DNA from 3 places in the Sporomusa aerivorans genome. Region 3 is predicted to be linked to each of the others. Evidence: riboswitches for the same ligand, from Rfam matches in the RefSeq annotation. Region 3 holds a riboswitch; each other region holds the start of a gene.
The links. A riboswitch is a leader RNA that binds a small molecule or an ion and turns the genes downstream of it on or off. The one in region 3 is predicted to bind cobalamin.
Positions count from the first base shown of each region.

Region 1: it holds a riboswitch for cobalamin, as region 3 does, so the genes downstream of both, cobT (nicotinate-nucleotide--dimethylbenzimidazole phosphoribosyltransferase) here and SATMO3_RS05330 (hypothetical protein) in region 3, are expected to answer to the same signal.
Region 2: it holds a riboswitch for cobalamin, as region 3 does, so the genes downstream of both, SATMO3_RS07915 (nicotinate-nucleotide--dimethylbenzimidazole phosphoribosyltransferase) here and SATMO3_RS05330 (hypothetical protein) in region 3, are expected to answer to the same signal.

Region 1 is NZ_CP156926.1:5,309,381-5,319,797, forward strand. It holds gene SATMO3_RS25415 (mannitol dehydrogenase family protein) at 1-628, opposite strand, end outside; gene uxuA (mannonate dehydratase) at 699-1,784, opposite strand; gene SATMO3_RS25425 (GntR family transcriptional regulator) at 1,902-2,609, opposite strand; gene SATMO3_RS25430 (nicotinate-nucleotide--dimethylbenzimidazole phosphoribosyltransferase) at 3,034-4,092, opposite strand; gene cobT (nicotinate-nucleotide--dimethylbenzimidazole phosphoribosyltransferase) at 4,085-5,125, opposite strand; cobalamin riboswitch at 5,277-5,471, opposite strand; gene lplT (lysophospholipid transporter LplT) at 5,602-6,765, opposite strand; gene SATMO3_RS25445 (AMP-binding protein) at 6,758-8,869, opposite strand; gene SATMO3_RS25450 (TetR/AcrR family transcriptional regulator) at 9,081-9,653, opposite strand; gene SATMO3_RS25455 (ceramidase domain-containing protein) at 9,717-10,417, opposite strand, start outside.
Region 2 is NZ_CP156926.1:1,751,864-1,762,280, forward strand. It holds gene SATMO3_RS07905 (hypothetical protein) at 52-1,134, shown strand; gene SATMO3_RS07910 (iron-containing alcohol dehydrogenase) at 1,193-2,350, opposite strand; cobalamin riboswitch at 2,637-2,838, shown strand; gene SATMO3_RS07915 (nicotinate-nucleotide--dimethylbenzimidazole phosphoribosyltransferase) at 2,938-3,972, shown strand; gene SATMO3_RS07920 (PocR ligand-binding domain-containing protein) at 4,070-5,290, shown strand; gene SATMO3_RS07925 (response regulator) at 5,310-6,965, shown strand; gene eutS (ethanolamine utilization microcompartment protein EutS) at 7,247-7,588, shown strand; gene SATMO3_RS07935 (EutP/PduV family microcompartment system protein) at 7,593-8,024, shown strand; gene pduA (propanediol utilization microcompartment protein PduA) at 8,025-8,303, shown strand; gene pduB (propanediol utilization microcompartment protein PduB) at 8,330-9,121, shown strand; gene SATMO3_RS07950 (propanediol/glycerol family dehydratase large subunit) at 9,142-10,417, shown strand, end outside.
Region 3 is NZ_CP156926.1:1,206,046-1,216,462, forward strand. It holds gene SATMO3_RS05325 (N-acetyltransferase family protein) at 1-355, shown strand, start outside; cobalamin riboswitch at 896-1,077, shown strand; cobalamin riboswitch at 1,297-1,495, shown strand; gene SATMO3_RS05330 (hypothetical protein) at 1,507-1,740, shown strand; gene SATMO3_RS05335 (hypothetical protein) at 1,752-1,943, shown strand; cobalamin riboswitch at 2,010-2,194, shown strand; gene SATMO3_RS05340 (OmpH family outer membrane protein) at 2,444-2,902, shown strand; gene SATMO3_RS05345 (hypothetical protein) at 3,101-4,525, shown strand; gene SATMO3_RS05350 (TonB-dependent receptor domain-containing protein) at 4,625-9,205, shown strand; gene SATMO3_RS05355 (hypothetical protein) at 9,335-10,417, shown strand, end outside.

The DNA.
Region 1 (10,417 bases), 2.4 Mb from region 3:
GGATATCCCCATTATGGGAGCAGTTATCCATACTAACAAAGGCTAGCGGGTATTGTCCGCTCTTATAACGGGTATAAGCCAGCGAGGCAATTCTGGCCATAACATGCTTGGGCTTCTCCGGCCCGCTTGTCATATCAGATTGAACCTCGGCACTATAATCACCGGCGGCGTTTTTTAGGCTATAGCCTTTCTCAGTTATGGTAAAACTGGCTATTTGCAAGGCTGGATTGGAAAATATGTTCTGGAGCCGCTGCCAGTCCTTTGCCCGGGCAGGATCGCCTACCAGACTTTCACTAAGACTGGCAATAACCTTTTTCGCTAAGCTGCCGTCGGTATTCATAACGGCCAGCAGACCGAGATTATCATAAGGTGCGTAAATCTTATCAATAATTTCATGGTCATAGGTTTCGGCAACAACAATCCCGGTTTTTACCGTACCTTCGTTTAGCAGCCTTTGCTGCAGCATGGCAATAAATCCACGAAAAATATTACCGGCGCCAAAATGGACCCAGGTCGGATTCTCCCTGGTTAGAGCAGCCATTTGCTCGTAATCAAACTGGATTGTTTCAATACCTGCCTGTTCCCAGGCATCTGCATTCTTTATACTTTCTTTACTGAGAGTAAGCACATTACGGCTCCTTTCCCATAATCAATGACAGTTTCTTCAGAGTTTTGCATAGTCTTCATTCCGGATAGTATCAAATACCCGGAGCCTTCGCGCATCTGTCAATTGCATCCCATAATCCGTTCAAATAGACGGCTCCCAGCGCCCGGTCGTAGAGTCCGTAGCCCGGCATGCCCTCTTCACCCCAGATCATCCTGCCGTGATCCGGCCGCAGCGGTCCGGTAAAGTCGGCGTCATAGAGCGCTTTCATAATAGCGTACATATCCAGCGAAGAGTCGTCGGCCTTATGCGCTACCTCGCTAAATACACCCGGTTCATAGATTTTGATGTTACGCACATGGGCAAAATGCAGGCGGCCCGTTCTCGCAAAATGGCCAAAAATTTCGGGCATGTTATTAGCGGGGTTGGCCCCCAGTGAGCCACTGCACAAGGCCAGACCGTTGGCAGGACTGTCCACCAGTTTGACTATGCGCTCCAGATTGACTTTGCTTGTTACTATACGCGGCAAACCAAACACGGACCAGGGCGGATCATCCGGGTGAATAGCCATCTTGATGCCGCATTCCTCGGCAGTGGGAATAACGCCTGCCAGAAAATACTTAAGATTGGCGAACAACTTCTCTTCATCAACATCCTGGTATAGTTCAAACGACTTTTTAATGGTAGCCAGCCGGTCTTTTTCCCAGCCGGGAAGTTCAAACCCGTTGGCCCCCTTCTCCATGTCGGCTACTAATTTGGCCGGCTCTAATCCCTTGATTACTTTTTCATTATAGAAAAGAGCGGTTGATCCGTCAGGCAATTCCTTTGCCAGTTCGGTACGGGTCCAGTCAAAAACAGGCATAAAATTGTAGCACACAACCTCGACACCGGCTTTGGCTAAATTCTTCAGCGTAATGCAGTAATTTTCGATATACCGGTCCCGTGAGGGCAAACCTAGCTTGATATCCTCATGGACGTTTACACTTTCTACTGTCTTAAAAGTGAGGCCGGCTGCTTCAATCTGGCTTTTAATCGCCAGAATATCTTCATAAGGCCATACTTCTCCTACCGGAATATGATAGATGGCGCTAACCACATTTTTCATGCCGGGAATTTGCCTGATATAGCTCAGGGGAATCTTATCCAGCTTACTACCATACCAGCGAAACGACATTAGCATAACTTATCCTCCTTATTTTTGAGCCTATTTTATAGCCGGCAGCCAGGATGCAGCCAAGCGGTATCAAGCGTTACACGGCATTACTGGCATCTTGCCGGAAATATACCAGGGTTAGATTCATATAGAAAAGGGTTGCCGTTTTATCTGCATGAAATAATCACTATGCTCGGCCCGCAAGTGTTCCAGATCAACAACCACTTTGTTAAGATGCACATCGATAATTTTGGCGCCAAGGACTATATCCTGCTCACTTATGGCTCTGACCAATTCCCGGTGTTGCACAAGCAATTGGTCCCATTCAAAGGCTTTATCTTTCAAATTCAAAATCCTTACCCGATTGTAGTGAGCATTCATAAGCTGCAGCATATTCCAGGTACGGCTTTTTTTGCAGCCCTTGAAAATTATGCCATGCATCGCTTCGTCCAATTCAAAAAAACGGAGATAATTTTTCTCGCTAATACATAATTCCTGCAAAGCCAACGAGGATTGCAGTTGAAACAATTCTTCGGCAGGAAACTGCGTACAGGCATGCTGAATGATTTCCTTCTCCAGTGTTTCGCGGACAAACTTGGATTCTTCCACCTGCTCCGTATCAATGAGAGAAACATACGTCCCCTTTTGCGGAATAATATCCAGCAAATTCTCCTGCGCCAGCTTAATAAACGCTTCTCTGACCGGCGTCCGGCTTACTTGCAATTGCGTTGCCACATCCTGCTCGGATATATTCTGGCCGGGAGGAAGGTTTAAATGGATAATGTTTAGCTTTAAAAATCTGTATACATATTCACGAATAGACTCCTGAGGGTTCTGTTCGATAAGCAGCAAATCATAACCCCTCCTCGTTTTTGTTTTCTACCATACTACCATACTAGCATATCTATTGTATTCTGACAATATTAAAAATGCAGAAGGCTCTTTACCCGCGAAGCCGGGACTCGCCTTCTGCATACTATCTACGTACAGCTACCGCTTACCAAAATAACTGCTATTAATAGCTTTATCGGCAATCTCCAGCCCTGCACGGCAAAATTTTTACCGGTATTGAGCAACTTGCGCCCCATGTCGGACCGCCCCTATTCCTCGCCAGTCACACCCATAAGGTAGGCGATTGTCGGCATAATATCGATTGGCCGCCGATAGTCCTTATTTCCTGGCGGACAAGTTCTTCTGGTATATAAGCAATGGAACCCGGTGATGGTTATCATACCACCAGTCTTCGGCCGGCTGAATACTTTGTATCTCCTGGGTATTAATCCCTGACACTATGGCTTTGCTTTAATGCCCCCGGTCCGTCCTGGGCAACTGCAACCTCTGCTTCACCGAAAGTTTTCATATCATTGATAACATGCAGTGAAGCGTTAACCAATGACATCCCCATCGCCGCCCCGGTTCCCTCCCCCAAATTCATGTCCAGTTTAAGGTAGGCCGGTAGCTCTAGCAATTCCAAAGCTGCCCGGTGCGCCGGCTCAGCGGCGAAATGCGAACCCAGCAGGTAGTCTTTCACTTGCGGCGCCAGCTTGACGGCTATGAGAGCTGCCGCACTGGTAGCAAGACCGTCCAGTACGATTGCAGCCCGCCCCGCAGCCGCCCCTAAAATAACGCCAACCAAGCCGGCCATGGTCAAACTGCCCACTTTTCTTAACACTGCAAGCGGTTCCTCGGGAGAGGTTGAGTTGACTGCCAGGGCTGTACTGACCAATTCGGCTTCATAGCCGGATAATTCCGCAAGTACACTGGCATTGTAGCAAGCGGTAACAGCCACTGCCGGTAACAGTCCGGCGGTCCCCATTTCGCCCAGACCAATTACCTGTACACCCTGCGCGATTTCTTCCCGGGCAACTTCGATTCCTGTTTGCACAGCCTGCAGCACCTGCTCACTGGTCATAGCCGGCCCTTTCGTTATATTTCCGGTGCCATAGGCCAATTTTTCATGACGTACAGCAGGCAACGGCGGCAAATCAACTGCTACGCCAATATCCACTAAAACCGGCTTAGCTTTGACATGTTCGGCAAACACATTAATAGCCGCGCTGCCCTGACAGAAGCCGGCGATCCGCTGCTGGGTCGTAACTTGCGCCTTATTCCAGGCCAAATCAGCCGCCACTCCGTTATCAGCCGCCATAATGACAATGCTTTTGTTCAGGCTGCGCGGGCGGGAATTGCCGGTAATTCCCGCCAATTGCCTGACGATATGCTCGAAAGAATATAAACTGTTAAGCGGCTTGGTTAAGTTATCCAAACGCACCTGGCAGCGTTCCATAGCCGGCTCATCCAAAGGTTTTATTGCCGCAATAATATCTTTAAGCATGAGTCTGACCTCCTGTAGTGCCCAGCAATTTAATGGCCGCCCGCAACATATCAATGGCTACCGAAGCGCCAATCCCCTCACCGAGACGGACCCCCATATCCAGGCAGGCCTCCAGATTAAGATGGCGTAAAGCGATAATGTGAGCCGGCTCGCCGGACAGATGCGAGGCAAATATATACTTTTGACAGACAGGCTGGATGGCGTTGGCGATTAAAGCCGCCGCCGTGGTATTGAGTCCGTCAATCATCACAGCGCAGCGGTTGGCGGCGCAGCCTAAAACGACACCGGCCAATGCACCGATTTCAAACCCGCCTACCTTGGCCAATACATCAAGTCCGTCGCCGGCATCCGGTTTATTAAGCTCCAGCGCGCGGCGGACAACACCGATTTTAACCTCAAGCCGGCTGTCTGAGATTCCCGTTCCCCGCCCGGTGATCTGCTCGGGCGACAATCCGGTGAATGCGCCGACAATGGCGGCGCTGGCCGTTGTGTTGCCAATCCCCATTTCACCAAGGCTGAAACAGGTAGCGCCCTCACCTACTTTAGTGTTCACAATTTCAATACCGGTTTCAATAGCCTGTATGGCTTCGTCCCGCGTCATCGCGGGTCCCTGGGTAAAATCCCTGGTGCCATAAGCAATTTTCCGGTGCCACAGACCGGGAACATGGGATAAATCACCGGCCACGCCCATGTCAACCACGACCATGTCTGATTGGCTGAAATTAGCGAAGGCATTGGCACTGGCCCCTTTGGAGATAAGGTAATTGGCAGTCATATGCATAGTCGTCTCTATAGGATAAGCGCTTACGACCTGGCGGGCCACACCGTGATCGGCCGAGGCCACTACCATGCAGCTGCGCGGCAGGCGCGGCTCAAGCTCTCCGGTTATGCCGGCGTATTGTCTGACCATCTGTTCCAGCCGGCCAAGACTGCCTGCCGGACGAATCACGCTGTCCAGGCGGGCTTGTATCTGCTGCATAATGGCGGTATCCGGAGCAGTGATTTTAGCTAGGGTTGCTTGCAATAAATCCATAATAACCTCCATTGTTTTGTATGATTTACGCTGTAGGTATAAGATAAGACATGCGATTGCTTCGGTGTATCTCCTTGCAACGACCGGAGCGGGTGGGTAAAAAACAAAGGGCTTTTTTGGTGTACCCAAAAAAGCCCTCTTTTCCATGAAGGTTTGGCAAACGGTGTAAGGCAGGTCTCCTGGCTCCCGGTTCATCGACGCTTGCGCCTTCCCCTTGACGAGTGGCAAATGCAAGTTCTCCTCCGGTACAGTGGCGGGCCCGCGCGTATGTATGGCTTGGCCATACTCAGACTTCCCTATTCTCCTCCGGCAGTTAACCGGCGGCACCTTAACCGCGCATATGTAACTCTAACTGTGGACATTATAGCAAAGCAATCGCTCTGGCGTCAATATATATTGAATGATACTTTCCAGCAGAGTGTCATAGGGGGCGGGGTTGCCGACATAAAACAATCGCCGTCAAAATGGTGTAAAAATCACGCTTTTTTAGTTACCAGCCAAAACATATAACTAACCAAAAACAGCAGAAAACAAGCCGTAGCCCCTAAACACACATTGGTTGCAACCCCTGCTTTGGTCGCCAGCGTGTACAGGCCGACTCCTAAAAACATAAAGGTATTTTCCATGAAATTCTGAACGGCGATGGTTTTGCCTGCACCGATGGTATGGTGACCTACCTGCTGCAGGCAGGCGTTCATGGGAACTATGTATATCCCGCCCAGCGCTCCGACAATAAGCAGCCCGGCTACGGCTACCGGCAGGCTGGTAATCTTAAGAAATCCTAATATAGCTAACCCCATCGCCAAACCGAACCAAACGGTACGTTGATAGTTTCTGATACTAATCAGATAAGGTGTAACCAATGCGCCGACAGCAATGCCTACGCCGGTAACAGCGATAATCATACTGATAGCGGTACCACTGGTTATCCCCAAAGTAAGCGGTACCCACGCAAAGATAATCATCCGGAGCACAGCCGAAGCCATCCAGAAGGAGCCTGTCCCGATCAGGGAGTAATGACTCTGCGGATTACGCAAGAGTACAGCCGTATCTGCAAAAAATTCACTAATTGCACGGTTGTAGCCGATACTTCTATTACCCGCGTCTTTAGGTATGATGATATTAATGCCAATGGATGAGGCATATAAAAGCGCACAAGTTCCCAGTGCCAGGGTTATGGACAGATCGGAAAGGAAACCGCCGGCTACCGACCCGGCTAAAATAGCTAGAATTGTATAACTTTCCAGACCGGCATTGGCTCTAAGCAGTTCATCCCCGTTGCGGGTAAGAAATGGTAATATACCGTATTTGGCGGGACTATAGATAACCGCCCCCAGGCCTACGGCCGCATAGCTGAGCGCAGGATCAAAGCCAACAAACAATAGCAACACACCGGCGGTTTTTACGATATTGCCAATGATAAGAACTTCAGCCTTGGGCTTCCTATCGGCCAAACGTCCGACCCAGGGTGATAACATAATATAAGAGGCTAAAAAAATAGTTTGTACAAAAGAAAGGTAAAAGTCCGGATAACCATCCCGCCTAATTATGGCTAGAATAATAAATAGTATCATGTTGTCCACGAACGCTGACAGAAATTGAGCGGTAAACAGCGCCCTCAGCGGCGACAGTCTAGGCATCTTCTTGCGCCTCCTTTACTGCCAAGCCTTTAAGGGTGACATAGTCGGTTTTACCGCTGCCCAACAGAGGTAATTTATCCATTACAATAACTTCCGCCGGCATTGCCAGCATACTCTGACGGGACTGACCCATAAACGCCCGGAGCGCCTGTTTGGAAGCATTGGGGTGCATCGTATAGAGTATGATTTTCTCCCCTTTTTTATCATCCGGTACATTAATAGCTGCGTTGCGGTCGGTGCCGAAGCATTTTTCGGCGGCTTTTTCAACGGCATCCAGACTAATCATTTCGCCTGAAATTTTAGCAAAGCGCTTGAGCCGCGATTTGATACTGACGAAACCTTCACTGTCAATACTCACAATGTCGCCGCAATCGTACCATACCGGCGCCGGTATAAAACCTTTGCCATACAGCAGATATCCGGCCATGACATTAGGGCCTTTTACTATTAGATTGCCGCCGGCTTCAATCCCCGGCACCGCATCAGTACGGTATTCGATACCGGGCAGGAATCTGCCTACTGTTCCAGCCCGATTGAACAATGGCGAATTCAGGCTTAACACCGGCGCCGTCTCGGTAGTGCCGTAACCTTCAAATATACGGATACCAAACTTATCTTGCCACATTTGGCGTACCTCGTCCTTAAGTTTCTCGCCACCGGCCAAAACATAGCGCAAACTGTAAAAATCATAGTGATGGGCGTATTTGGCGTAACCGTACAGGAATGTTGGCGTACCCAACAACAAGGTCACATTCCGGTCATAAGCAACTTCCGGCAGCATTTTATAGTGCAGGGGACTCGGATAAAGAAATACTTCAACACCATTAAGTACCGGCAACAAGGTGCCGGCTGTAAGGCCAAAGGAGTGGAACATCGGCAGCGCATTCAGCATCTTATCCCGCTGCGTGTAATCTATTACGCTGGATACCTGATTAATATTGGCAAGGATATTTTCGTGGCGCAGAACTACCCCTTTAGGTTTGCTCTCGCTGCCGCTGGTAAACAGGATCAGGCTGCCTTCCCCGGCTGCCTTTTCACCGCTAAGGTATTTATATAGGCCTGTCAATTTATCAATAAGGCCAATCTCCCCCCTGACATCTTCCAGGTAAATAATCCTGAACTTGTCAGCCAATCTTGCCGCCAATTCCTCAAGCTTTCCTTTTTCGATAAACGTGCGGGAGGTAAGAATGGTTTTGACTGCGGCGGTTTCACTGCAGTCAATGTTGTTTGCGGCCCCGGCGCTAAAGTTGAGAATAGCCGGCGTCTTGGCAAGATAAAACAGCGAAAACAAAGCTAACACATGACCGATGGAGTTAGGCAGCATAACGCCGACAGTTTCTTCCTTGTCTAAGATGCTCTTTAATCTGCCACCCAAAATGTAACTGCCAATAATGGCTTGTCGATAACTGACCGTACCGGTTATATCCTCGGCCATGATTTTGCTGCTGCCATGCAGCCTGCCGGCCGCATGCAATTTGTCAAATAAGTTGGTGCTGCCTGCCTGGTTCTGGCGGGCCTTAAACATCGCCTGCTGTAACAAGACGAGAATGCGGTCACTAATTTCCTTTTTCTGCAGACGGAAACTTCTCGCCGGCGCAGCACTAAGTTGCGCTGTCTGATCAATATAGATACTTACCTTGGGAAACCAGCGAGACTTCACCTTATCTTGTACCCTGGAAAACTTGGAAAACTCCAAACCGCGAAAAATTACCGGCTGCAGCACCGCCCCTGTTTTTAGAGCAATAAAACCAACGCCGCTATAAACTTTCATTAGATTGCCGGTAGTCGTGATACGACCCTCGGGAAAAAGAACCACCGTACGGCCTTCCTTAATAATGCCCACGATTTTTTTCAGCGAATAAGGATTAAGCGGATCAACGGTGATATGATCGACCCAACGCAATACAAAGCTAATCTTCGCGGCAATGGCCGTATTAATAACAAAGCACACGCCTGCAGGCAAATAAGCATATAAAAAAACAGCATCAAGAAACGATACATGATTAGGTAATATTATCGACGGGCCGCTAAACTTAATTCCTTCACCACCAATCAATCTGGTCCTAAATAATATTTTCAGCACGATTCTCAGTAGAGCTTTCATAATTTCTCCCCTCATTTGCGTGAATGTAGTCCAGGTACCAATACAGCGATCACTATTACTTCTTTTCCTCCTGAACACTTTTCAAGGCACTGGTACAGATAAGATGTACCCGGCAATACAAAACCAAAGCAGAAATGTCCCCCATGCCAGCGCTTGGTGCTGCTGTCTAAGGACTGCCGGCGACTTGCGAACATCCATTGCTATTCCCGCCTTAACTAAACAGTTTGATTACCAGCGATGTAATCTTGGTTTTCAGAGCATCAAACTCGGGCAGTACATCCTGGAAATATGCATATTGGTTTAAGGGCTGAAGCATAATTCCAGAGAATACAGCAATCCAGAGATAAACTTCCTGCTGTGGTATCTCCCCTTTTCTCATTCCCTCCTCTAAGATTTTCCGAATGACGAAATGAGGCTTGATGTTCTCGGCCACTAAATTCCAGAAGGAATATTGCGATAGTAACGCAAAACGGATTTCCGCAGGATATTCGCGATATAGATCGTACGTTATCTCGACAATGCGGCATAGTTTCGCAATAGCGCCATGTTCACTGTTGTCGATTTGTTCTATTCGGCCGGTGTAATCGCTAATAATCGCAGTGAAGATATACAACGCCATATCTTCTTTGCTCTTAAAATGCTTATATAAAGCCGCTTCGGATACGCCTGCGTCCTTGGCAATATCCCGCACCGAAACAGCATCATAGCCTCTGGCGGCAAACAAAGTCAGACTGGCTTTTAATAGCTCCGCCTTTTTTCCCTCGCATCTCAATACTTGCTGCATAATAATAGTCTCCTCTCAAGTTAACAATCGTTAACTTGAGTATATAAAAAAATTTGTCACCAGTCAAGAAAGTATTATATTTTTACCGCGGTTGCTGTCAGGTGCCGCCGGAGCGACGGGTCGAAACAGCAGAATACCGGCGGCAGCCGCTAAATGCTTCAAGGTATGGCCGCTGAGTATCTGCTGAGTAAGCTTAAATACCAGGGCATCATTTAGCTCGAAAAATTTCGCCATACTATAGCAGCCAAGCAATAACCAGTAAAATTTACTTTGGCGCCATGGCCGCGGAAACAGCAGGAGTACTGACGGTATCAGCAACATCGGCAGATACTGTGTCAATATGTAAAACCGCAAATCACCTGCCCCCGCCTGCTCAGTGACCCACCAGTAAATAACACTAAACAAGCCGCTAAACACTAAGGGCAGAAAAAGTTTTCGCCCTATCTCCCCGCCTATGCGCTCGTCAAGGACACACGCAGTCAGGGCGGCAAAACCCATAGTCATCGGCAGCCGGTCCCAAACCAAAGTTGTGTTGGATGGCTGCAGGTGGTAATAAGCCGAGCCAAAACCGACAAGAATAACCGAAAAAAAGAAAAACCGCCATAGTTTCGCTTCCTTTGATGACACCCACTGACGAATCCGTAGAAGACCGATTACACCGGCAATAATAAAGCCGACGTTCGAAATAACATCATTCGCATTAGCTACGCCAAAGTGCTTTTTACTGTCAACAAACGCGTGGTACTCCTTAGCCTGCGGTATTG
Region 2 (10,417 bases), 550 kb from region 3:
AAGCACAAGCCAGATGCTGGTGCTTTATTCTTTTGTGTGGAGGGATGCATTATGTTGACAATGCAGGACTTATTAGTAGCTATCGGTGTTGTAATCAACGCATTGCCGGGAGGGCTTTACGCATTGACTTTCGGTTTCGCCTCTGTCCCGACGGCAGCCGGTTTTATTATAGGTGCTGTCGGCTGTGGCTTGCTGGGCGTCGTGACCCCCATATCTTTTCAGGCGGAGACGCTGACGTTAGCGGGAACCATGGGGCGTACCGTTCAGGAAAGAATCTCTATGATATTCCTGGAGGGTGTTATTCTTCTTGCCGTGGGACTGATGGGGTTGTTTAAGGTTATTGTCGGCTTTATCGGACCGGTGATTACCAATGCTATGATGGCCGGTGTTGGTATTGTCCTGGCCAGGGTAGCTGTCGAGATGGCTGCCAGGAATCCCTTTGTTGGCGGTGCGTCTATTCTCGCCGCTGTTGCAACTTATTACCTAACGGCCAACCCGGCCGATAAGCTGGTTTATACGATTGTAAGCTGTGTGGCTGTTTCCTCGCTGGTTAGTGTTTTTCTTAACAGGCGGCAGCCGCTTGCGGTTGACGCAAGCCGTGAACGCTTTGTGCTGCAGAAGCTGGCGTTTAACAAAACCGTTATCCGCGGGGCGCTGGGGTTGAGTGCTCTTAACGTGGGGGCCAATATTGCCTTTGGCAACATTACAGCCCAGACACTGGCTAAAACCGAGATCAATCTCGATCATCTGACAATAATCAGCAGTATTGCCGACATAGTAACTTCGTTGTTTGGCGGCGCACCGGTGCAGGCCATTATTTCCGCTACTGGGGCTGCGCCTCACCCGCTTGCCGCCGGTGTTCTCATGATGGTTATCATGGCCGCTATTCTAGCAACCGGCTTGTTGGTTAAGATTGGCAAATATGTGCCGAATGAATCTATCGCCGGTTTCCTGCTGGTACTGGGAGCTATTGTTACCGTACCCATTAATGCCAGTCTGGCTTTAAGCGGTGGGATCGAAGGTCCGGACAGCATTGTCGGCGGCGTTACCATGACAGTTACTGCCATTGCGGATCCATTTATCGGGATGCTTGCCGGCTTGCTGGTAAAATTCTTAATCAACAGCCTGGGGTAGAAGATGAAAAGAAGAGTGAGGTCTCTGACGCTTAGCGCCAGGGAGCTCACTCTTCTTCTCACAATATAGACCGGTAAATGGCCTCTATATCCTGCTGGGTGCCTTGGCGGGGGTTGGTCAGGCAGCAGACGTCTTTAAGCGCATTTTCGGCAAGCTTTGGTATGTCTTCGGCCTTAAAGCCGCGCAATTCCTGGAGTTTCGCCGGTAATCCCAGTTCTTGGTTTAATCCTTTTATGTGGGCGATAAAGCGTTTGGCGCTGGTTTCCGCCGACAAGCCCTGCGTATCAATGTCGGCGGCATGGGCCAGATCGGCGTATTTGGTTACGGCTGCCGGCAGGTTAAATTCCATAACTGCCGGTAACAGGATGGCATTGCACAGTCCGTGCGGCAGATTATAAAAGCCGCCAAGCTGATGCGCCAGGGCATGTACATATCCCAGGCTCGCGTTATTGAAGGCGATTCCCGCCAGGTATTCAGCGTAAACCATGGCTTCTCTGGATCTTAAATCGTTGCCGTCGCAGTAGGCTGTGGCCAGATTGCCGACAATTAGCTCAACAGCTTTTACCGCTTTGCAGTCGGTTACCGGTGTGGCGTTTGTCGACACATAAGCCTCGATGGCATGAGTCAGCGCGTCCATGCCGGTGGCTGCCGTCAGACCAGGCGGCATACCGGTCATAAGTTCGGCGTCGCTGACGGCAATGATGGGAGTGACATGCCAATCGTTAATTGTCATTTTTACATGACGTTCTTCATCGGTGATGACACAGAAGCGGGTCAGCTCGCTGCCTGTACCGGCCGTAGTATTAATGGCGATAAGCGGCGCTGCCCGTTTCTGGGATTTGTTTAAGCCTTCGTAATGAGCGATTTCGCCGCCATTGGTAGCTAAGAGCGCAATAGCTTTGGCGCAGTCGTGAGGCGAGCCGCCGCCAAACGAAATCAAAAAGTCGCAGCCGTTATCCCTGAGGAGTTTTAGCCCGTAATTGACCTGATTCACGGTGGGGTTGGGAGAAACATCTTTGTAGATTATATAAAATATACCTTCCTCGTCAAGTAGTGCCAGGAGTTTGTCAATCAAGCCGGTCTCGACAAGAACCTTATCGCTGACGATCAGCGCTTTGCGAAACAGCATTGGTTTGATGTAACTGGTGATTCGCTCCGTGCAGCCTGTTCCCAGTATACTAATCGGTGTCATAAAATATTCAAAGATCTTTTTCATTGACCACAGCCCCCCTTTTCCTTTAAGTTCTTAAAAACAATAACACCGTTTTTTTATTTATGCAAGATCCCGGACGGCAGTTGGCGCGATGTCGGCAATAAAGTGACAAATCACAACAACTGACAACCATATGGCAGATACCGTAACAGGCTATGTCAGTAAGAGCAAGACCGGGGAAATAGTACTTTTTTGGCCAAATGCTTTAACATCTTGCGACAAGCTCCAAAGTGGTAGACAGCAGAATGCTTTAGGTGTAAAATTGAGCCATCAAAGAAACAACAAATTTAATATATGCCACCATACAGGTGCCTCTTATCAGATAAGAGGAGAATAGGGAAGTTCGGAAGGATTGCTCACAATCCTTAAACGACGCGGTCGCGCCACTGTAATCGGGGAGAAATATCCTACTATGCCACCGGGAACCGGGAAGGCCAGGATGTTTTTATGATCCGTAAGCCAGGAGACCTGCCTGTCTTGGCTGTTATTTACCCCCGCGCCAGGGGTAGTACCGGAAGGACAGGATTTTAAGAAGATAAAACCCTAGCCCTTTTGGGCCAGGGACTTTTTATTTTAAAGGGGGAAATGGCATGAATTATCGGAGTGCAGTAGACGAACTGGTGGATGGTGCAGCAAAACCGGTTAACAGTCTGGGGCTGTTAGAAAAAGTATTTAAAAAAATGTTATTGGCTTGGGGTACGATGCACCCGGAAATTAAACCCTATCATTTGATTTTTGCCGCCGATAACGGAGTTGTGGAAGAAGGCGTTGTTACCTTTCCGGATGAGATCACCTACCTGCAGGCGCAAAACATGGTAGACGGGCGAGCCACTATCAGCTGCTTCTGCACGGCTAATCAGGTGCCTTACTCGGTCATTGACATTGGTATTAAAAATGAAAAACGGGTAGGCATAGACCGGCGGGTGGCAGCCGGCAGCAAGAACTTCATGAAAACCGAAGCCATGACGCGGGACGAATTTGCTAAAGCGTGGCGTATCGGTCAGGAAATGGTGGGGTATGCCGTGGACCAACATGGTGCTAACCTGATTTCCTTTGGGGAAATGGGCATCGGCAATACAACAACTTCGTCGGCTGTGCTCCATGCCATGACCGGTATATTACCCGAATTTGTTGTTGGCTACGGCGCCAGCGGTCCTAACAGCGATGTGCTGAAAAGAAAATGTGTGGTTGTGGCCAAAGGCGTGGAGCGGCACCGCGAAACCTTCAAATGCATTGAAGATATTCTCCGCTGTGTTGGCGGTTTTGATATTGTGGCGATTTGCGCGGGAATGACCGAGTGTGCAAACCGGAAAATTCCGTTTGTGATTGACGGTTTTATTACGGCTGTGGCATTTGCTTGCGCATCCCGTATTCAAAAAGAGGTTGAAAACTTTGGCTTGCCTTCCCATCTTTCCAAGGAACCGGGGATGAGCTATGCCATGATCTTAGGCAATATCCTGGCCGATGATGTTCCTATCCGGGCAAACATGGCCTTGGGAGAAGGGACCGGAGCCATTTTAATGATTGGTATGCTTAAAACCATGGCTTATACCATGTATAATATGGCCAGACTCTCTGATTTCGAATTAAGTAATCCGCAATCAGAGCAATTGGCAGCCATTTAGCGACACTTTTTGACGATTGTCTGCGCGCTTAGGCAGGAATCGGCAGCTGGAACAGCTAAAATAACCTCTTACGAAAGTGTTCGCAGGGGGAAATATAGTGCAAAACTATAAACGGTTTGTTTTGTCGGAAATTGTTAATACCCAGATACTGCAGGAGATTCAGGACAAGTTTTCGGAGACTACAGGCATTTCAGCTGTTGTGGTTGACGCCGATGGCAAACCTGTGACCAGACCCAGCAAATTTACCGAGTTTTGCGATTATGTCCGGTCCTTTCCCATAGGATTAGCCCGCTGCATGGCCTGTGATGACCGGGGTGGCCGCGCCGCCGTGGAAAGACAGCGTCCGGTCGTGTATCACTGCCATGGCGGGCTGACCGATTTCGCCGCGCCCATTATTGTGCAAAACGAGTATGTCGGAGCGTTGCTGGCCGGACAGGTCGTTTTACCGCAGCAGGGGTATGATGCCAAAGAGGAAATGTTTAACCGCTTATTGCCGGCGGGCATGGATACCGCCATTTTGTCAGACTTGTTTGACAAAGTGGCCATTATTCCGGAAAACCGGCTTAAAGCGGCTGCCGATTTGCTGCATATCATGGCCAACTACATTGTGGAAATGAGTGTAACCAATGTGGTGCAGCAGCAGTTGATGGAAGAACTTAAAGCCAAGGCGGAACTGGAGAACTTACTGCGGGCTGCCGAAATGAAGGCTTTGCAATCTCAGATAAATCCCCATTTTCTGTTTAATACACTCAATACCATTGCCCGCTTGTCATTGCTGGAGGGGGCGGAACGCACCCAGGAAGTTGTCCACTCACTTTCCGACTTGCTGCGCAATAATTTGCGGGCTATAGAAGAGATGCGCACTTTAGAGGACGAAATCAAAACCATCGATGACTACCTGACAATTCAGAAGGTGCGTTTCGGGGACCGGATTCAGGCTGCCATTGCCGTACCGTCTGAATTCCTGAAAACATCGGTTCCGGCCTTTAGCCTCCAGCCGCTGGTGGAAAACGCCATTATCCACGGACTGGAACCAAAAAAGGAAGGCGGTCATATCCGGATCAGTGGGCATACTGAAAACGATAACATAGTCATTAGGGTGTCAGATACCGGTGTCGGAATTTCAGAAGACAGAATTGGAGCCATTTTTCGCAATGAAATGCGTTCCCGGAAAGGGCATACAACCGGACTCGGAGTCATTAATGTCCATAAGCGTATACAGCATTACTTCGGCGATCAGTACGGCATTCATATTGAAAGCAGAATCGGTAAGGGGACAGATATCTATATTACCTTGCCGCCGTCCGATTACCGATAAAAGATAAGGGAGACACAATATGTACAGACTCTTGATTGCCGATGATGAACTGCTGGAACGGCAGGCGCTCAGATTTATAATTGAAAAGAACTGTCCGGATATTCAGATAGTTGCAGAAACCGGTGACGGGAAAAGTGCTGTGAGCATTTCTGCGGAGGAAAAGCCGGACATTGTGCTGATGGATATTCGTATGCCGGAACTGAATGGACTGGAGGCGGCCCGTGCTATCCGGTCAATGCTGCCCAATACCGCTATAGTTATGTTGACTGCATTTGACGAATTCAGTTATGCCAAAGAAGCTCTTTCCATTGGGGCTGTGGAGTACTTACTCAAGCCGTTGCGTCCCAAAGACTTGCTGCAGACGCTGCAGTCTGTCGCTGAGAATGTCGGCAGGCGTAAGCGGAAAGAACAGGAAGAAGCCGAGCTTAGAAAAAACATCGAACACGCCATGCCGTTTATCAAGAATTCTTTCATTCAGGACCTGATAGCCGGCAAGATTACTGATTTGGCGAATTTCCGTGAACGCGCCGGTTTCTTTGGCATCAAAACCGGTGCGGGTGTTATTCTGGTTGCTAATATTGATAATTTCAAGCAAATTACCCGCAGTGTTTCTGAACTGGAGCGGCAGGTCGTTAAGCAGCGCGTATACCAGCATATCTGTGAAATCGTCGGCCGGGATACACTGGTAGTTCCGTTCGGCGGTGATGAAATTATCATCCTTATGGGGTATGAAGGCGCCGCTTCTATGGAGCAAATTGAGCAGGAGGTCCGGGAAACGGCCCAAAAAATCCGGGATGGTATCATCCAGCTGGGTATTAGTATTACGATCGGTATCGGGCGCTACTATGACGATCCTTTGCAGATGCATAAGTCCTATATTGAGGCCTCCAGCGCCCAACAGCAAAAAATTTACATTGGCGACAATCAGATTATTCATATTGACGAGTTGCCGCACTTAAGCGCGGTAGCCTTCCGGTATCCTTTTAACTATGAACGCAACCTCCTGGATAAGGTACGGTGCGGTGAACGGCAGCAGGCCAAGGAAGTTTTGCGCCAGCTTCTGCATGAAATCTTTACGGCCAAAGCCAGTGTCGAGATGGTAAAAGCCTGTGTGCTTGAATTGCTGATCGTATTATCAAGAGCGGCAGTGGAAGGCGGTGCTAATCTGGAACAGCTTACACTGCTTAATTTCAACTGCATTAACCGTCTAAATGACTGTATAGACAGGGAAGAGGTCCGCCACTGGATTTTTGATGCTCTGGATCAGTTTATGGACAATATGCTGGAAAATCGCAGCAGTATGAACGTCCGGCTGATCAATAAGGCCTGCGCCTACATTACCGAGAACTTTCATAAGAGCATTTCCCTGGAAGAAGTTGCCCAGACTGTGCATTTGAGCCCCTATTACTTTAGCCGGATTTTCAAAGCCGAGAAAGGTTTTAACTTTGTTGACTTTCTGACCAAAGTTCGTATTGATAAAGCGAAAATTATGCTGCAGAACCCGGAATTGACGGTTGTGCGTGTGGCCGCTGAAGCCGGTTACCAGGATGCCAGTTATTTTTGCCGGGTATTTCGCCAGGAAGTCGGCGTTACCCCAAATCAATACCGGACGCAATCCAAAAAGAAATCAGAGCAGCCGGCGGCAGCCATACAACAACAACCTCGCAAAAAATAACAATAAAATACTATGCGTGATTTCTGCATTTTGCGCTGAGTTTATCAGCATACAAAAAAAGACTGTGAAAACAGTCTTTTTTTGTTTGTCTTCGCAAAAACACCAGGACATAACAAAGAATTACCATTTGTGTTTTTTTGTAATTAATTTCCTGGCGGATCATTGCGCTAATGCTGGCAAATATGTCCTGTGCTTACGCAACTTCATCTCAAGGTAAAATTGCGAAAAAATCTAATTATTACGAGGAATCAGGAAGATAAACAGAATTGTGAGGGAACGACATGTCGCAGGAAAAGCCGAGAGTGGTTCAGGAATATGTGCCTGGTAAACAGGTGACATTAGCCCACCTTATCGCCAATCCCAAAAAAGAGCTGTGTGAGAGACTGGGAATAGTAAACAGCGGCGCTATTGGTATTTTGACCATAACTCCCTGTGAAGCCGCTATCATCGCGGCCGATGCCGCCACCAAAACCGCTGCGGTGCAAATCGGCTTTATGGACCGGTTTACCGGTTCGGTTGTTATTACCGGTACTGTCTCAGCCTGTGAGGCGGCCCTCCTGCAGGTAGTTAATCTGCTGGCCGACGGCCTGGGCTTTTCAACAGCAAAACTGACAAGGTCATAAAGTTATGATTATGTTGGTAGGCCCTGTAGGGGCAGGTAAAACGTCGTTAATCCATGCGCTTAACCAGGACTCCTGCAAGGCGGAAAAAACATCGAGCATCTGCTTTAGTGACGGCAGCATCGATACGCCCGGCGAATACGCGCAAATGCCGCGCTTTTATTCAGCGCTTGCCGTGACGGCCACGAATGCCAAAGTAGTCCTTATGGTGCAGGATGCCACAGATCCGCGTATAACACTCCCACCCGGTTTCGCCGCCATGTTTCCGCGTCCGGTTGTGGGAGTAGTCACCAAAATAGATGCCCCTGGAGCTGACCAGGAACATACCAAACTGCGGCTTAGGCAGGCGGGAATTAAAGAACCTTTCTTCTGTGTTTCCGCGCATACCGGAACCGGTTTGGCCGAATTGACAGAATATCTCATAGGAAAGGAGGTGTAAATAGTGAGCGAAGCATTAGGTATGATCGAAACCAAAGGCTTGGTAGGCGCCATTGAAGCTGCGGACGCCATGGTAAAAGCAGCCAATGTTATGTTAGTAGGCTATGAAAAGATTGGCTCAGGCTTGGTCACTGTTATGGTGCGGGGTGATGTCGGCGCTGTAAAGGCCGCCGTCGACGCAGGCGCAGCAGCTGCCAGAAATGTTGGAGAGGTTGTCTCAACTCACGTTATTCCCCGTCCTCATACAGATGTTGAAAAAATTCTTCCTAAAGTTAAATAAAGCATAAATTTTGGAGGTGTGATTACATGCAAGACCAGTTGATCGAGAAGGTAATGGATGAAATCAAAAAAAGAATGGAAACCGCGGCGGCGGCAGCGCCTGTCCAGGAAGCTGTAAAGGTTGCTTGCAACCCCGGGCTTACCGAGTTTGTCGGTACTGCCATCGGTGATACAGTAGGCCTGGTTATTGCCAATGTTGACCCCATGCTGCATGATAAGATGAAATTAGATTCTAAATACCGCTCCATCGGTATCCTGGGCGCCCGTACCGGTGCCGGTCCGCACATTATGGCTGCTGACGAAGCCGTGAAAGCCACCAATACCGAAATCATCTCCATTGAGTTGCCGCGGGACACCAAAGGCGGCGCAGGACATGGTTCCTTGATAATCTTCGGAGCTGAAGAAGTATCGGATGCCCGTCGTGCTATTGAAGTAGCGTTAAAAGAAATTAATCGCACTATGGGTGATGTGTACGCCAATGACGCAGGTCATCTTGAGCTTCAATACACGGCTCGTGCCAGCTATGCTATCAATAAAGCCTTCGGCGCTCCTCTGGGAAAAGCCTTTGGTCTAATTGTCGGCGCACCTGCCGCTATCGGCGTGCTCATGGCCGATACTGCAGTAAAAACTGCCAATGTGGAAATTGTAGGTTATGCCAGCCCAGCCGGCGGCACTTCCTTCTCCAATGAGGTTATTCTGCAAATTACCGGCGATTCCGGTGCTGTTCGCCAGGCTGTTATTTCGGCTAAGGAAGTAGGTCTTAAAGTATTGGAAGCTATGGCTGGCCCGGCTCCGTCCGTTACAACGCCATACATCTAAGAACAGGGGGGAATTGAGAGATGAAAAGATCAAAACGTTTTGAAGTGTTGGAAGCCCGCCCTGTAAACCAGGATGGTTTCGTGGTCGAGTGGCCGGAAGTCGGCCTGATGGCAATGGGCAGCCCCAACGATCCTAAACCCAGCATTAAGATTGAAAACGGTAAAGTCGTTGAGATGGACGGCATTCCCCGTGCTCAGTTTGACTTTATAGATCAGTTTATCGCCGATTATGCTATTGACACTTCTATTGCTCCTCAGGCAATGGCTATGTCCGATGTTGAAATTGCTAAGATGCTTGTAGACGTCAATGTGTCGCGTGATGAGCTTGTTAAAATAGTTCGCGGCCTGACAGCTGCTAAAATTGTGGCTGTTCTTAACACCATGAACGTTGTGGAAATGATGATGGCGCTGCAAAAAATGCGGGCCCGGAAAATTCCTTCTAACCAATGCCACGTAACCAATCCGCAGGATAATCCGGTACTGATTGCCGCTGATGCTGCTGAAGCTGCCATGCGTGGTTTTGACGAAATGGAAACAACGGTAGCTGTTGTCCGTTATGCTCCGTTCAATGCCCTGGCGCTTCAGGTTGGCGGCCAGGTCGGCCGCGGCGGCGTGCTTATCCAGTGCGCGCTCGAAGAAGCAACCGAACTCCTGTTAGGCATGAGAGGCATTACCGCTTATGCAGAGACCATTTCCGTATATGGCACTGAAAACGTATTCGTGGACGGTGACGACACTCCGTGGTCCAAAGCCTTCCTGGCCTCGGCCTATGCTTCCCGCGGTCTTAAGATGCGTTTTACCTCCGGCACCGGCTCGGAAGTGCAAATGGGTTACGCCGAAGGCAAATCCATGCTGTACCTGGAAGTTAAGTGCATCATGCTGACCCGCGGCGCCGGCGTACAGGGCCTGCAAAACGGCTCGGTAAGCTGCGTAGGCGTGCCGGCGGCTGTTCCTTCCGGTATCCGCGCCATCCTGGGTGAAAACCTGACTGCCGCCATGCTGGATCTCGAGGTTGCCTCCAGTAACGACCAGACCTTTACCCATTCCGATATCCGCCGTACCGCCCGTACCCTGATGCAAATGCTGCCGGGCACCGACTTCATTTGCTCCGGTTACAGCGCCACGCCGAACTATGACAACATGTTCGCCGGCTCCAACTGGGACGTTGATGACTATGACGACTGGAACATCATTCAACGCGACCTGATGGTTGACGGCGGCCTCAAGCCGGTTTCGGAAGAAGCCGTTATTGCCGTACGGAATAAAGCTGCCAAAGCCATCCAGGCCGTATTCAAAG
Region 3 (10,417 bases):
GCCGGCAAACTGCAATATGTGGGGAATATTCACCCCGGCAGGCGAAGTTGCCGGGACGGCCGCAATTTGTACGTACAATGACCGGATTGCCCTGCTGAAAGGCCGCTATAACCTGCCGGTAACGGCGGAAGTAGGGCGGTGCTATATTGATCAGCGCCTGCGGCGGCAGGGGCTGGGCGCTAAACTGCTGGCAGAAATGACAGCCTTTTGCCGGGAACAGGGATATGCCATCATGTACCTGCATACTCATAGATTTTTACCGGGCGGCTTCAACTTCTGGAAAAAAGAGGGCTTTGTCATAACCCTTGACGAAGGTGGCAGCGCTGAGCTTGTCCATATGGAGAAGTGGCTGTAACCAGTGCCGCAGTGCCCCGGCGGCGGGAAAGCAAAAGGCCGCCTGCATAGAGGCGGCGCGTAGTATCAAGAATCTCTTTTTCGTTCTGGGAAAATACGGTATACTAAGAGTACAGGCTGCCCGGGGTAACGGTTAGCCCCTTCCTTTTAAGGAAGGGGGGTGGTAAGATGAGTATCTATGAGGCATTGAAATTTGCGGTTGCATTTGCCGCGCTCATGGTATTGGTCACGACCAAAAAGAAATAACCGCCCCTGTGCTCAAATAGCGGCGATTATTTCTTAAATAACAACGAATTTGGGCTAACCGTTTTCCGGTTAGACAGCCTGTGGGGCTGGCGTGTTAGCGCACGTCAGTCCTTTTCTTATATTATACCCATAGACTGTAAAATATGCAACAGACCAACAGGCTTTGATGAGGAATAGTGGCTGTCATGCCGCTATTTTTTATGCGGAAAAACAGTGAAAAATGTCAAAATAAGACGAGCGAAAAAGTGTGACAAGCGGGAATATTTGTGCTACGATAATGTCAAACAAAGGAAAAATTTAATACTTTGGTGCAGGTGCCCTACGGGGCTTAATAGGGAAGTCCGGTTCAAAGCCGGCGCGGTCCCGCCACTGTAATGGGGAGCAGAGCCATGAAATACCACTGGGATACAATCCTGGGAAGGTTTGGCCGAGTGACGATCCAGAGCCAGGAGAACTGCCTGTATGACAATCACCGTTGACCTGCGAGGTATGGGGAGGGGATTCGATGCGTGTTTTCCGACGGTATCTTTGGGAATTCAAGCGGAAGCCTCCTTGTGTTGTTATCACAGGAGGCTTCTTTTTAATTTGCCGGTTGTGAGCGTACAATAGAGAACTTTTCAAGGAGAACGGATTTTTTACACCTAACTTAGTTGCGTTTCGACACAATTGTGTCAAAACGCGGTTTTAGCCGGGTGGTTGTAAATAGCGGGTACAGGTGCCTTCCATGCAAGGCTTAATAGGGAAGACCGGTTAAATGCCGGCGCGGTCCCGCCACTGTAACAGGGATTCAGTCCGACCATGTCACTGGCAGGCGATAGAGGTAGACAACCTGCCGGGAAGACCGGGCTGAGGAGGATCTGGAGCCAGGAGAACTGCCTGTACCGACAATCTTTTGATGAACTGCGGTTGACAGGGAGAAGATTGCGCGGTGGCCGTTATGTTCAGGCGCATAGCGGCAGCGCCCATGCTGTGTATTTCTTTATCGGCACAGTGCAAGCAGAGCGAAAAGGAGGGTGGGGAAGACAGCAGCCTGAGATACTGGCGCTTGGCCGGCCAAGAACAGGAAAAAAGCCAAGCGCCAGGCCGAAAGCATTACGCATAAGACAGGGAGAAGGAAGTGAGGCTCTGCTGTCCGGTTGAAGGGGTAGAGGATGAAACAGCAAAAGATTGAAACGTTAACCGGCAAATTGCTGGATTGCGGCTATCACGCCGAGCAGATCAGGCACATTGTCAGCGAAGCCCTGGAGAGCGCCGTTGCAGGCGACTCACAGGAGAATGTCATCATTGAGGCGCTCGAAGAATACCTGGCGTTTGGCGTCAAGTGTAGAATGACGGGCAAATAATTAGCGCTATATTATCGTTATATTTTTATGACAGCCGGCATAGGCTGGCAATAGGCATAACACAACCGCATAGGGTAAGGGATAGGTGCCCTTCGGGGCTTAATAGGGAAGTCTGGTGCAAAGCCAGCACGGTCCCGCCACTGTAACGGGGAGCAGTCCCGCAATACGCCACTGGAGCCTGGGCTTTGGGAAGGCGCGGCAACTGCCATGATCCGCAAGTCAGGAGAACTGCCTGTCCGGCAATCACCAATCGTACCTGCGAGAGACAGGGAGGGGATTACGCACGGCCGGGAAAGGTTCTTCCCAGGCTGCCGTAACACTCCCGTCACGGGAGTTTTTTTGTCCTGATAGAAAGTATAACTTTCGCCAAAGGCTCGACGCAAGCCGTGTTTTCTTTATTGGCATTATCGTATACAATCCGGCTGTATGTACCGGCTGGCCGGCGTACAAGCCCGGTTGTCCCCGAAAATCTATAAAAATATGGAAAAAGGAACAGACACATGCAAAAAATCGCAAAAGCCATAAGAATGATTTCCCTCATTGCCGCTGCCGTTTTCGTATGCGGCCTGGCAGCGCCCGCGCCGGCGCTGGCCGCCAAAGCCAAGGACAAGCAGGAGGCTGGCATCGGCTACGTCAACCGGCAGCAGGTATTCGCCGCCTATCCCGGCATTGAGGAGCTTATGCAACAGCTTCAGACCCTGCGCCAGGCGGCGCAAAAAGAGTACGACGAACAGTCCAAAGACCTGCCGGCCGAGGCCAGGCAAGCCCTGAATGATAAAATCGCCCGCACGGAAGCGCAAAAAGAAGACGCCCTCATGCAGCCTGTCAGCGATAAAATCGGCGCGGCCATCCAGGCCGTGGCTGCAGACAAGGGACTGGCAGCCGTTATTGACGCAGCAAGTGTGGCCTACGGCGGCACCGACATTACCGCCGACGTAATTGCGAAACTAAAACCATAAGCAGCAGCGGCGACAGCATAATAGAGCCTGTTCGTCCTGACCGGACGCGATAACGGCGCCCGGCCAGGCTGCGATAAGGAAAATCCGACAAGGAGGTGAGGCGTTTCCCCATGGTCAGCAAGGAACCGGCCTCAGCAGCCGTCTGGTTGTTGACGGTCGCAGGGTAAAGTAGAATAAAAAATTGGAGTGTGATTTGTAATGGCGATTGACAGCAAACTGATGTATGGTACGTATAGTTATTCGGTAAGTCCTGCCAGCGGCGATATCGGCACGGTTGCATTTGACGACTCCGCCTCTTCCCTTACCGTGCACAAGGGGGTAAGGACGACCTACAGCAGTACCGATAGCACCCCGATCGGCCCTGATCCCAAACCCCTGTTTTTCAAGAACGGCGCCGGCCTCAACCGGGCCGCGGTGGCTTCGCTTGTATGGTCAGGCACCACCGCGACCTGCACCTGGCTGTTCTATGCCGCCGATGCGGACAACACCTCGCCCAATACCTGGGGCGATCCCGTAGCCGGGCCGGTCACCCTGACGGTCGGCACAAAAACCGTTACCAACCCTTATTGCATTAGGACCAGAGAGGTCAGCAGCGGTGTTGTGGACATTTACGGCATCGACTATGACGGTAAGTTTGTCTTCCGCGTGCGCAGCAGCGGCACCAACGGCGATACCTACACCGTCCAGTCCGGCGCCTATGTGTTCCCGGACCTGACCGACGACAATGAGTCCTATGGCGTGGACCTGGAGATCACCGGCGAATATGTGTACGCCCTGTTCATCAACGGCAAGAACCTGTCGGCCGGGGCGCCTACCGCCGCCTACCTGGACAGCACGGTGGTGAAGCTGGACTTCGCGCTCAGCACCACGCCGGTAGCTTATATCGGCCCCTATACCTCGCTGATAGGCTCAGGCTGGCCGGCCCCCAACGCCTTCAGCATTCAGGCCTATGGCAGCGATCTGATCCTGACGGCCGCGGGCGGCCCGCAGCATGGCGGCACAACCGGCGGGCAATGGAACACCGCTTCCCGCATCCAGAAGGTAAACCAGAGCACGCTGGCCGTAACCGATCTGCTCAAAGCGGCGCAAAGTGCCGGTGATCCTGCTTCGGACAAATATGACTTCCGCGCGCTCAGCTTCAGTAGCGACGGCAGCACGGCGTACATCCTGATTGGCACGTTCAATTCCAGTTGGGTTATGGACTGGCATCTCTATACGACCAGCATGACCACCCTTACCGGCGCTGGCAATGTTTTGTTAAGCAGTCTGGTTACGGCAGGTAAGGCATCGCCGGTGGCCGACACGGCTAGCGAGGATGGCTACTACTGGGCGCTGTGGTTCTCCAACGGCACCGGCAAGACCTGGATGGCCCAGGGCAATGATCTTGCCGTTTACGATACGGGCGGCTCCATCGTCAACGCCGGCGGCATTACCGCCCTCAGCACCTTTACCTCGGGACAATATCCGGGCCTCAACTTCGCCACCATCTACGAGGGCGAGACAGCCACTGTGACTACCCTCAAGGGTTATGTCGCACCGGCCTTCGCCTCCAATTCGGCGCAGGCCCTCTTCGAACGGGAACGGTTTATCAAAGAAGTGGCGGCAGCCAAAGCCAAGTCCTAACTTTAGCTTTCCGTGGAGGGGAATTCTCCCCTCCACCATTTTGATATTTTCCCGGAATCGTATTTAGTTTATCGTTTATGCAGTGAGGGAGAGAAAGTTTTGCGCAAGAGCAAAAGAAAGAAATCAGGCGCCGCGGGCAACAAGCGGCGCGCTTTGTTAGTGGCCTGCGTCTCGGCCGCGCTCCTGGCCGCGGCGCCGGTGCAGGCTTCGCCGAAAATAACCGGCGAGACTGTGGACAAAAATTCCATGGCCGGCGGAAGCTTTACCATCGGCCCCGGTCAGGACTATTCGACCCTGACCACCTATGCGCTGAAATACCAGAACAGCGATACCAGTTCCACTACTACCAGCATCCCGCTGAATGTCACCTATAGCGGTACAATTGTTGTGCTCAGCGGTGGCATCTGGCGGCCGATGGATGCGGTAAGTGGTAGCATTGGGGTAACAAGTTTGGAACTGGAATCCGGCGCCATCCTGGATCTGTCCTATAAATACGGGGAGGCGCTGGGCGACAGCAGCACCTACCCGGCCGGCGCCACCTACTGGACGGTTAATAACAATGGCGCAAGAGCCTATGTGCGGAATTTGACCGTAGGCGAGGCCATTTTGCACAATGGCGCCATCATTCGTCTGAATGTGGGCGGCGGCAAGTATGCCATAAATAGTGATACAGGCGTAAGAACTGATACCTTGCAAAGCGATAAGGTCACGTTTTATGGCGATAAGATACAACTGCCGGACGGCGTGGCCACGGTGCTGCTGCAGATCCGCTACAACAAAAATACCGGCGGCGGTTTGAATGCGACAAACGCGCTCTCTTCCACCGATGTTTGGGCGCTTACCACCGCACCGGTGGTGACGGGAACCATCAACAATGTTGTCAACGTATACAATATTATCTCCACCACGGCGGCGGACGGGACCGTCCTGACCACCAGCCCGGCCAGCAGTCTTGCCTTTACCGCCGACCAGCCGTACTATATTGACAGCTCACTGAACAAGTACTACTTTGTGCCGGTATTGAATTCAACATCCAGCACTACCACCACCACCGATGCCGCTACCGGGGTCATTACCGACAACACCACGAAATACTATAGCATCGACTGGACGGCCACCCGCAGTGAGTTTGTCTCCCAGGGCGTGTTTAGCGCCGCCAACGCCCAGCTGGCGATGCGCAACCTGTGGCGGATGGAGGACGGCCTGTTTTGGAAGCGGGGCGAAACGTTGCGTGCCGCCAGCCAACTGGGCCAGCATAGCAAAGCGGGCGGTGCCGACGGGGCCTGGGCGCAGGTCTGGCGCGGCCAATATGATTTCGCCGGCGCCTACGGGTCTGATTTCGCCCAGAGCTATAACGGCATCCAGGTCGGTTATGACAAGCAGCGTGAGGGTAAGTTCTACGGCGGCAGGCTCTACACCGGCCTCTTCCTCAGCCAGCTCAACTCCAACGCCGACTTCCACCGGACGGCTGACGGCCTGTACAGCAGCGCCGGCGGCGACTTGAAAAGCGGCGGACTCGGCCTCTACACCAGCTGGCTGGGGGACAAGGGCCATTATCTTGATGTCACCGTCCGCGGCTCCAAGCTGAGCAACAAGTATAAATTCTCTGACTCGGACGGCAATCTCTTTGCCAACGACTACGGCACCTGGACCTACGGCGCCGGTCTCCGCTACGGCCTGCAGAAAGAGCTGGCAGGCGGCTGGTACCTGGAGCCCCAGGCCGGCCTGAGCTACGGCACCATGAAAAGCTACAGCTACATCCAGGACAACGGCATGCGCTATAATCAGGACAAGATGGACATGCTGATTGGCCGCTTCGGCGTCACCGCCGGCCGCAAATTCGCCAGCGACGGCAAAAAGGGCGTACTGTACGCCAAGGCCGCCGTCAACCACGACTTCAAGGACGGCGGCAGCGCCAGCGCCGACGCCGGCGCGTGGGACAGCAGCGGTACATATCATGCGGTGACCAGCCTGCCGGTCAACACCCTGAACGGCAAGGACACCTGGTATGAATTCGCCGTAGGGGCCAATCTTGAGACCGGCCGGGACCAGAACGCCTTTGTCGAGCTGACCAAGACGGCCGGCGGCAAGGTCAACACCGACTGGCAGGTCAACGCCGGCATGGCCTGGCGGTTCAACGGGCCGGAGAAAGCCCGCGGCGCGCCCCCGGCAGGCAGTCTGACAGACTGGGAGCAAGCGCTGGCCGCTAAGACCGTGATCGGCAGGAAAACCACGGACGCAGCCGCCCCGGCGGCGGATACCGGCGCGGCCGCGGCAGAGCGGAACCTGGCAGCCGGCCGGCCGGAAACGGCCGCTGCTGTCACGGCGGCGGCTGCTGCCATAAACAGCTCCGCCCAGCCGTCGGTCCAGGCCGGCCAAGCCGCAGCGGCAGCCGGTACGGCTCCTGCTGCCGAACCGGATACTGCCGGGGACAGCCCGGCGGCGACGGCAACGGACCAAAGCCCGGTTCAGCCGGCAACGGAGCCTGCCGGTTCACCGGCCGTGGCCCGGGACGTGCCCGCTGACAGTGAGCCGGGCAGCTACGCCCTGGCCCCGCTGGTCGTCGAGGCCAAACGCCCCGAATGGGAGAAAAAGCTCTCACCCGGCACCGTCTCGGTTATCCATGTGCCCGACTACAAGGGTGAGATGAAGAATTTGCCCGACCTCCTGCAGACCGTGCCCGGCGTCTATGTGCAGCGCCTGCAGGGCACCGGCCACTACACCGTGGCCCGCGTCCGCGGCTCAACCGGCGGTCAGGTCAACATCTACATTGACGGCGTGCTGGTCAACTCCAACGCCGACGTGGCCGTCGACCTGGCCACCATCCCGGTGGAGAACGTCGAACGCATCGAGGTCTACCGTGGTTATGTGCCGGCCCGTTTCGCCGGCGCCCCCATTGGCGGCGCCATCAACATCGTCACCAAAAAGCCGCAGGACGCCAGCGGCAGCATCACCCAGGGCGTGCGCTCCTTCGGCGGCTACACCGGCAACCTGGAACTGACGGCGCCCGCCGGCAGCGGCAGCCTGCTGTTCGCCCTCAACCGCGACCAGGCCAGAGGCGATTTTCGCTATAAGAATCTGCACGCGCTGCAGGCATACGACCCCGCCACCCAGGACCGCCATCGCCTGTACAACGACTACCAGAACACCGACGCCCTTCTTAAATGGCAGGATGACAACTGGTTTGCCAAACTGACCTGGAAAGAGAATAAAACCAGCTTCCCGGAATCGACCTATACTCAATATGCCGACGTGCCCTTGCAGGAACTTATTGATGAGGGTCTTCCCTTTGGCGGTATCTATAATAAATACCGTCAGCGGCAGCTCAATACCACCACGACCGAATTCCAGTTCGGCCGGCGGCAGACGGACGGCAATCTGGAGTGGGGCTGGAAGCTGGATACCTCCTATCAGCTCAAACGCGCCGCCAGCTCGCAGACCAAATCGGCCAACGGCGCCTGGTTCCTGACCGCCGACAACGATTTCCGCAATCGCCGCTACGAAGGCACTATCGATGGGAGCTGGCAAGCGGGGGACAATCATCTGGTGGAATTTTTACTCAAGGGTTCCCGCGAAACCATGGATGTCGATACCCATAATCTAGATAGATGGCCGCCTAAGGTTTCCAGCGTGGGCAATGACGGGGATTTTTACAAAAAATATTTTAAAGAGCATTACCAGACCAACAACTATCATCTGCAGGTGCAGGATACTATGACGCTCAACAAGAGCGGCAGCCTGTTCTTCACCCCGATTTTGCGGGCGCAGAAGATGGATATGGATGTTGATCTGGGCGATCCTGATCTCGGTTCCTGGAAGTATTCCTACGGCTTAGGACTGAAAAAAGTGCAGAACGAGCACTGGACCTTCCGCGGCACCTACGGCACCTACTACAAATTCCCCAACTGGTATGAGCTTTTCGGCGACGGCGTCAATGTCAAATCCCGCTGGGAAATGTACCGGAATATTGCAGGCCAGCCCCAGTATCTGCTGAATAGCTTTGTCGAACGCGGTACCAGCTGGGACGTCAGCGCCAACTGGCAGGGCAAGGCGCTTGCGGCCGACACCGATGTGACGCTGACCTATTTCAACCGCCGCGCGAAGAATCTATCAAGCTATTCGATTGATTTCTACGGCTGGGGCTACTATACTAACCTGGCCGCCGGCAACATTCAGGGTCTGGAGCTGGAAAGTAAAATGAGGTGGAAACGCTGGGATCTCCTCCTGGCCGCCACCTGGAATGATTCGGTCATCACCGCCAGCGGCTCCAAAGCCTCGCTGGTGACCGGGCCGTCCTGGCGGGCCGGATCGACCTTCCCCTGGATACCGGAGTGGGAGTACAATGTCCGCCTCGGCTATCGCTTCCCCGGCGACAGACTCAGCGCCTTTACTGAATACCATTATCTGGGGAAAGTGGCGCAATTCGGCATCGGCGACGAAAACTCCACCACGTATGATGCGCTGGGCATCACCAATGTTGGTCTGAAGTATGACCTGAGCAGCCGGATTAAGCTGACTGCCGGTGTCAACGACCTGTTTAATAAAGGACCCAACCAGCTATGGCACAGCTGGGGCTATCGCTCAGGATCAACGGGGTCTTATATTGTAACCGGTTCCGGCAATGTCCAGTATCCGCAGCAAGGCCGGACTTACTACATGACTGCCCAGTACTTCTTCTAAAGGATAAGGAAAATTCGACAAGGAGGTGAGGCGTTTTCCCATGGTCAGCAAGGAACCGGCCTCAGCAGCCCGCAGGCTGCTGACGGTCGCAGGGTAAAGCAGAATAAAAAAATGGGAGTGTGATTTGTAATGGCGATTGACAGCAAACTGATGTATGGTACGTACAGTTATTCGATAATTCCCGCCAGCGGCGATATCGGCACGGTTGCATTTGACGACTCCGCCTCTTCCCTTACCGTGCACAAGGGGGTAAGGACGACCTACAGCAGCACCAATAGCACCCCGATCGGCCCTGATCCCAAACCCCTGTTTTTCAAGAACGGCGCCGGCCTCAACCGGGCCGCGGTGGCTTCGCTTGTATGGTCAGGTACCACAGCGACCTGCACCTGGCTGTTCTATGCCGCCGATGCAGACAACACCTCGCCCAATACCTGGGGCGATCCCGTAGCCGGGCCGGTCACCCTGACGGTCGGCACAAAAACCGTTACCAACCCTTATTGCATTAGGACCAGAGAGGTCAGCAGCGGTGTTGTGGACATTTACGGCATCGACTATGACGGTAAGTTTGTCTTCCGCGTGCGCAGCAGCGGCACCAACGGCGATACCTACACCGTCCAGTCCGGCGCCTATGTGTTCCCGGACCTGACCGACGACAATGAGTCCTATGGCGTGGACCTGGAGATCACCGGCGAATATGTGTACGCCCTGTTCATCAACGGCAAGAACCTGTCGGCCGGGGCGCCTACCGCCGCCTACGTGGACAGCACGGTGGTGAAGCTGGACTTCGCGCTCAGCACCACGCCGGTAGCTTATATCGGCCCCTATACCTCGCTGACAGGCTCAGGCTGGCCAGCCCCCAACGCCTTCAGCATTCAGGCCTATGGCAGCGATCTGATCCTGACGGCCGTGGGCGGCCCGCAGCATGGCGGCACAACCAGCGGGCAATGGAACACCGCTTCCCGCATCCAGAAAGTAAACCAGAGCACACTGGCCGTAACCAATCTGCTCAAAGCGGCGCAAAGTGCCAGTGATCCTGCTTCGGACAAATATGACTTCCGCGCGCTCAGCTTCAGTAGCGACGGCAGCACGGCGTACATCCTGATTGGCACGTTCAATTCCAGTTGGGTCATGGACTGGTATCTCTATGCGACCAGCATGGCCACCCTTACCGGTGCCAGCAATGTTTTGTTAAGCAGTCTGGTTGCGGCTGGT